Regions from separate parts of the Kocuria aegyptia genome, predicted to be linked through region 1. Evidence: riboswitches for the same ligand, from Rfam matches in the RefSeq annotation. Region 1 holds a riboswitch; the other holds the start of a gene.
The links. A riboswitch is a leader RNA that binds a small molecule or an ion and turns the genes downstream of it on or off. The one in region 1 is predicted to bind S-adenosylmethionine.
Positions count from the first base shown of each region.

Region 1 (3,372 bases):
CTCACGGGCATCGAACCGCGGTTCACCGGGGAGCGCCGGCAGCCCCTGGGCCGGGCCCTGCTCACGGAGGCCCACCGGCTCTCCCGGGAGCTGGGCCACCGCTGAGCGGCCCGGCCCCCGGGAGAGCCGACGGGGCACCGCGGCTCAGCACCGCTGCTCAGCACCGCGGCTCAGTACCGCGGCGCAGCACCGCCGCGCGTGGCTCAGCGCGCGGTCCAGCCGCCGTCCATCGTGTAGGACGCCCCGGTGACCATGGACGCGTGCGGTCCGGCCAGCCACGCCACGAGGCTGCCGACGTCCTCCGGGTCCACGAGCTTCTTGATCGGCGTCTCCCCGAGCATGATCCGCTCCACCACCTCGGACTGGGGGATCCCGTGCACCCTCGCCTGGTCGGCGATCTGCTTCTCGACGAGCGGGGTGCGCACGTAGCCGGGGTTGATGCAGTTGCTGGTCACCCCGTGGGCCGCGCCCTCCACGGCAATGGTCTTGGAGAGCCCTTCGAGCCCGTGCTTGGCCGAGACGTAGGCGCTCTTGTAGGGGGACGCCCGCAGCCCGTGCACGGAGGAGACGTTGACGACGCGCCCCCAGCCCCTCGCGTACATGTGCGGCAGCGCCGCGCGCACCAGCAGGAACGGGCTCTCGAGCATCAGCACGAGGATGCGGTGGAAGTCCGCGGGATCGAACTCCTGCAGCGGGGACACCTTCTGGATGCCGGCGTTGTTGACCAGCACGTCGACCTCGAGGCTCAGCCCGGCGAGGGCCCCGGTGTCGAGCAGGTCCACGGCCCAGGCCCGCCCGCCGAGCTCGCCGGCGACCCGCTGCGCGCCGGCCTCGTCGACGTCGGCCACCACCACGTGGGCGCCGGAGCCGGCAAGGGCTCGGGCGGCCGAGAGGCCGATGCCGCTCGCGCCGCCCGTCACGAGCGCGGTGCGTCCCTCGAGGCCGTTGTCCTGGAGCATGGGGATCCTTCCTTCCGTCCGCGTGCCCGCCGGGTCCGGGGCACCGGTCACCGTCACGGTATGTGATCCGGACCACGACGGCGAGCATGACCGCGCGTGTCACATTCCGTCACGACCGTCACGCGGGTTCCGAATGGCGCGGCGCCCGCCGGTGCGCTTGGATGGGGAGGTCACCATCCAGAGCGGCCGAGAGATCTGGCTCGACGACGCCGCAGCAACCCGGGCGACGGTTCCCCCGTCCCGCCTCCGGTGCTACCGCCAGGACCGATGGAAAGGACGTACGTCCCATGCTGCACAGCGCCGACCGCATCCTCACGACCCACGCCGGGTCCCTCCCCCGGACCCCGGCGCTGCTCGCGGCGAACCGGGCGAAGGGCAGCGTCCCGGAGGCCGAGTACGACCGGCTCCTGCAGGACTCGGTGGTCGACGTGGTCCGCCGGCAGGACGAGCTCGGGATCGACGTGGTCAACGACGGCGAGTACGGCCACGTCATGGCCGCGGAGGTCGACTACGGCGCCTGGTGGCACTACATCTTCGCCCGGATCTCGGGCCTCAACCCCGGCGAGGTGGACCTGTGGGAGCAGGAGCCGCAGCGCTCCTCCCCCGGCCGCGTGGTGCTGACGAGCTTCGGGGACCGCCGGGACCGCCGGATCTTCCACGAGGCGTACACGGACCCCACCTCGGGCATCACCACGGGCAAGCAGGCCCCGTTCCCGAAGATCACCGGGAGGCTGGAGTACACGGGCCACACGGCGCTGGAGGCCGACATCCGCAACATCAAGGCGGGCCTGCAGGCCACGGGCGCGAGCGAGGGCTATCTCGCCGCGCTGTCCCCGGGCTCGTGCGCCCGGCTGGAGAACACCCACTACGCGGACGAGGACGAGGTCCTCACCGCCTGCGCCGAGGTCATGCGCGAGGAGTACCGGGCGATCACCGACGCCGGGCTGATCGTGCAGATCGACGACCCGTCCATCGCGGAGAACTGGGACCAGGTCAACCCGGAGCCCAGCGTGGAGGACTACCTGGCGTTCACGCGCAAGCGGGTCGAGGCCCTCAACTACGCCCTCGAGGGCATCCCGGAGGAGCAGGTCCGCTTCCACCTGTGCTGGGGATCCTGGCACGGCCCGCACACCACGGACCTCGGGTTCGAGCACCTGGTGGAGCTCATGCTCTCCATCAACGCCGGCGGCTACAGCTTCGAGGCCGCCAACGCCCGGCACGAGCACGAGTGGAAGGTCTGGCAGGACCACGTGCTGCCCGAGGGCAAGGTCATCATCCCGGGGATCGTCTCCCACGCCACCAACGTCGTGGAGCACCCCGAGCTCGTGGCCGACCGGATCGAGCGCTTCGCCCGCCAGGTGGGCCGCGAGAACGTCATCGCCTCGACCGACTGCGGTCTGGGCGGTCGGATCCACCCGCAGATCGCCGAGGCCAAGCTCGAGACCCTCGCCCGCGGGGCCGAGCTGGCCTCCCGCCGGCTCTGGTCCTGACCTGCCCGCGATCGTCCCACCGCTCCCGCAGCCCCCCAGGAGGCAACGCATGACCATGCAGAACACCGACCACGTGCAGACCACCCACGTGGGCTCCCTGCCGCGCACCCCGCGCCTGCTCGAGGCCAACCAGCAGCACGCCGACGGCGCCATCAGCTTCGAGAAGCTCACCGACGAGCTCGCCGTGGGTGTCCAGGACGTGGTCCGGCGGCAGTGCGAGATCGGCGTGGACGTCGTCAACGACGGCGAGTACGGGCACACCATGTCCAGCGCGGTCGACTACGGCGCGTGGTGGAACTACTCCTTCTCCCGCCTCGGCGGTCTCACCCCGTCCGACGAGGACCGGTGGGCGTCCACGGAGAAGAGGCGCTCCTCGCCCGGCAACATCGTGCTCACCAGCTTCCCCGACCGCCGGGACCGCGAGCGTTTCCGGGAGGCCTACGAGGACCCGGCGTCGGGCATCCTCACCGGGCGCTCCTCGACCAAGCAGCCCAAGATCACCGGGCCGCTGACCTACACGGGACAGGAGGCGGTGGCCTCGGACGTCCGCCATCTGCGGGCCGCCATGGCGGCCACGGGGGCGGAGACCGGATTCGTCGCCGCCCTGTCCCCGGGCTCCGCGGCGCGCGTGACCAACGAGTACTACCGGACCGACGAGGAGCTCGTCTACGCCTGCGCCGACGCGATGCGCGAGGAGTACCTGGCGATCACGGGCGCCGGGCTGATCGTGCAGATCGACGACCCGTCCATCGCGGAGTCCTGGGACCAGGTCAACCCGGAGCCCACGGTCGAGGACTACCTGGCGTTCACCCGGCTGCGCGTCGAGGCCCTCAACCACGCGCTGCGCGGGATCCCCGAGGAGCAGGTCCGCTTCCACCTGTGCTGGGGGTCCTGGCACGGCCCGCACACCACGGACCTCGAGC
Region 1 is NZ_BAAAOA010000046.1:247,131-250,502, reverse strand. Features, by position in the region: gene ABD220_RS15480 (IclR family transcriptional regulator) at 1-105, shown strand, start outside; gene ABD220_RS15475 (3-hydroxybutyrate dehydrogenase) at 204-959, opposite strand; SAM riboswitch class I at 1,130-1,233, shown strand; gene ABD220_RS15470 (cobalamin-independent methionine synthase II family protein) at 1,247-2,449, shown strand; gene ABD220_RS15465 (cobalamin-independent methionine synthase II family protein) at 2,499-3,372, shown strand, end outside.

Region 2 (3,372 bases), on a different contig from region 1:
GGACCTCGGCCTCGGCACCGTGCTCTTCCTGCTCATGGGCCTGGGGACGCTGGCGCTCTACGGCGCCGGCCGGGCCCTGGGCGTCACCGCGGAGGTCAGCACGTCCGGGCTCGCCGAGCACTGGTGGACGGTGCCCGTGCTGCTGCTCTCGGCCCTGCGCCACGCCCTGGTCGAGGAGGTCGTCGTGGTCGCGTTCCTCGCGGACCGGCTGACCCGCATCGGCTGGAGCTGGCCCGTGGTGCTCGTGGTCACCGCCCTGTTCCGCGGCAGCTACCACCTCTACCAGGGGATCGGGCCCTTCCTCGGCAACGTGGTGATGGGCCTCGTCTTCGCGGAGCTCTACCGGCGCACCGGGCGGGTGATGCCCCTCGTCGTCGCGCACTTCCTGCTGGACGCCGTGGGCTTCCTCGGCGCCGCCCGGTTCCTGGGCTGAGCCCGGCCCCGCCCGGCTGCGGCCCGCCGCCCGGACCGCGGCCGGGCCTCAGATGGTGACGGGCCCGTCCGGGGTGCTGAAGGTGACGGAGAGCACTCCCGGGGTGCCGTCCGGATAGCGCCAGTCGACCTCGAGGTCCTCGAGCGCGGTCTCGACGGGGGCGCCCAGCCACTCCGCGACCCGCTCCGGGGACCCGGCGATGCACATGCCCGCGAGCCCGACGTCCGTGAGCCTCGCCTGGGACGGGTGCATCTCCGGGGCGGAGTCGAAGCGGACCATGAACGGCAGCTGCGGGTCGGCGATCAGGCCCTTGACGCCGATCTGGTGCCACTCCAGGCACCGGCCGTCCGGGAACACCCGCTGACCGGGCACGGACCGGCGCCCGAGGCGCTGCTCGAAGGGGGCGAGGTCGTCGACCTCCACGACCCAGCCCAGCCAGCCGCCGCCGGCCTCGGACCGGGCGCGCACGGCCTGGCCGAAGGGAGCCTTCTCCGCAGCCGGGTGCGGGAGGACCTCGACGACCTCCACGTACTGGTGGTTCGTCAGCGGCAGGATCATGTTGCGGGTGCCGAAACGGGGGTGCACCCCGCCCTTGACCGGCTCGATCCCGAGCTGGTTCGCGATGCGCTCGGTGGTGGCCGCCAGGCCCTCCGGGCGGCAGGCGTAGGACACGTGGTCGACTCTCATGGGCACATCGTGGCACCGTGTGACTTTCGTCTCCAAATCGGCCCGCGACGCGCCGGGCGCGGTGCGGGTGAGGCCCGGCGCCGGGCGTCACGACGCGGCCCGGCTTGACGCCGTGTCGCCCGGGTCCGGAGAATGCTGTCCAGGTCATGAGCGCCAGCGTCCAAGCCCCAGCTAGCTGGCCGGCAACCCTCCACCGCGGTGGGGTGCCCTGGGTGAAGACCAGGCTCCTCGCGACCGGCGAGCGAGCAAGCGCGGGTCCCCGGCGCCCGGCCCTTCCCGGCCGCACCGCCTCGGCCGGGACGGGACCCCTGAGATCCGCAAGGAGTCCCACGGCATGTCCGACCTCCCCGCCTCCAGCACCGGCGTCTCCGCCGCCCCGACCGACCTGGCCCCGGCCGAACGCCCCACCCCGGCGAACCCCGGGGGCTGGGCCTTCGAGACCCGGCAGATCCATGCGGGACAGAGTCCCGACCCGGTCACCGGCTCCCGCGCCCTGCCGATCCACCAGACCACGTCCTTCGTCTTCCCCGACGCCCAGGCCGCCGCCGACCGCTTCGCGCTCGCCGAGCTCGGCCCGATCTACACGCGGATCGGCAACCCGACCACGGAGGTCGTGGAGAACCGGATCGCCGCCCTGGAGGGCGGCGTGGGCGCCCTCATGCTCAGCGCGGGGCAGTCGGCGACGACCTTCGCCGTGCTCAACGTCGCCGGCGCGGGCGACCACGTCGTGGCCAGCCCCAGCCTGTACGGCGGGACCTACAACCTCCTGAAGTTCACGCTGCCGAAGCTCGGCATCGAGACCACCTTCGTGGCGGACCCGGACGACCCCGAGGCCTGGCGCCGGGCGGTCCGGCCGAACACGAAGGCCTTCTACGCGGAGACGATCCCGAACCCGCGCAACGACGTCCTCGACCTCGAGACGGTCTCCGGGATCGCCCACGACCACGAGGTGCCGCTGATCGTGGACAACACCGTCGCGACCCCGTACCTCATCCAGCCCTTCCGCTGGGGCGCGGACATCGTGGTGCACTCGGCCACCAAGTTCCTGGGCGGGCACGGCACCGCCATCGGCGGCGTGATCGTGGACTCCGGGAACTTCGACTTCGGCCGCTACCCCGAGCGCTTCCCCGGCTTCAACCAGCCGGACGAGTCCTACGGCGGCCTCGTCTACGCCGAGGCCCTGGGCGCGGAGGGCCCCTTCGGCGTCAACCTGTCCTACATCCTCAAGGCCCGCGTGCAGCTGCTGCGCGACCTCGGCTCGGCGATCTCCCCGTTCAACGCGTTCCTCATCGAACAGGGCATCGAGACGCTGTCCCTGCGGATGGAGCGGCACGTGGCCAACGCCGGGAGGGTGGCCCGCTGGCTCGAGGCGCGCGAGGACGTGCGCGCGGTGTCCTGGGCCGGGCTGGAGTCCTCCCCGTGGCACGAGCGGGCGCAGAAGTACGCGCCCCGGGGCGCCGGATCGATCCTGGGCTTCGTCCTCGACGGCGGCCGGGAGGCCGGAGCGGCCTTCGTGGACGCCCTGACCCTGCACTCGAACGTCGCGAACATCGGCGACGTCCGCTCCCTCGTGATCCACCCGGCGTCCACCACGCACAGCCAGCTCCTGCCCGAGGAGCAGCTGGCCGCCGGCGTGGAACCCGGCTTCGTGCGGCTGTCCGTGGGCCTGGAGAACATCGACGACATCCTGGCGGACCTGGAACAGGGCTTCGCCGCGGCCGCGGCCGCGCACGGAGGGCAGGAGTGACCGTGACGGTCGTGGGGGGCACGGACGCCGGGACCACCGTGCGCGAGGACGGCGTGCCGCGGGTGGCCGGGATCGGCGAGCTGGAGCTCGAGTCGGGTTTCCGGCTGCCCGGGGTCCGGATCGCCTACGAGACCTGGGGGACGCTCGCCCCGGACGGCTCCAACGCGGTCCTGGTGGAGCACGCCCTCACCGGGGACACCCACGTGGCGACCGGCCGGGCCCGCCCCGGCGCCCCCGAGGCCGAGCGGCGCGCCGCGCAGAGCGGCGGCTGGTGGGAGGGCCTCGTCGGCCCCGGCGCCGCCATCGACACGGACCGCTGGTTCGTGGTCTGCACCAACATCCTGGGCGGCTGCTACGGGTCCACGGGCCCGGCGACCCCCGCGCCGCCGGAGGTGGACCCCCAGGGCCGCCCCTGGGGCTCCCGCTTCCCGCTCGTCACCGTCCGGGACTGCGTGCACGCCGAGGCGGCCCTGGCCGACGCCCTAGGCATCGACGCCTGGCGCCT
Region 2 is NZ_BAAAOA010000005.1:74,119-77,490, forward strand. Features, by position in the region: gene ABD220_RS00990 (CPBP family intramembrane glutamic endopeptidase) at 1-433, shown strand, start outside; gene ABD220_RS00995 (VOC family protein) at 482-1,120, opposite strand; SAM riboswitch class IV at 1,263-1,378, shown strand; gene ABD220_RS01000 (bifunctional o-acetylhomoserine/o-acetylserine sulfhydrylase) at 1,455-2,867, shown strand; gene metX (homoserine O-acetyltransferase MetX) at 2,864-3,372, shown strand, end outside.
Region 2: linked by a shared signal. The riboswitch ahead of ABD220_RS01000 (bifunctional o-acetylhomoserine/o-acetylserine sulfhydrylase) and the one ahead of ABD220_RS15470 (cobalamin-independent methionine synthase II family protein) in region 1 are both predicted to bind S-adenosylmethionine.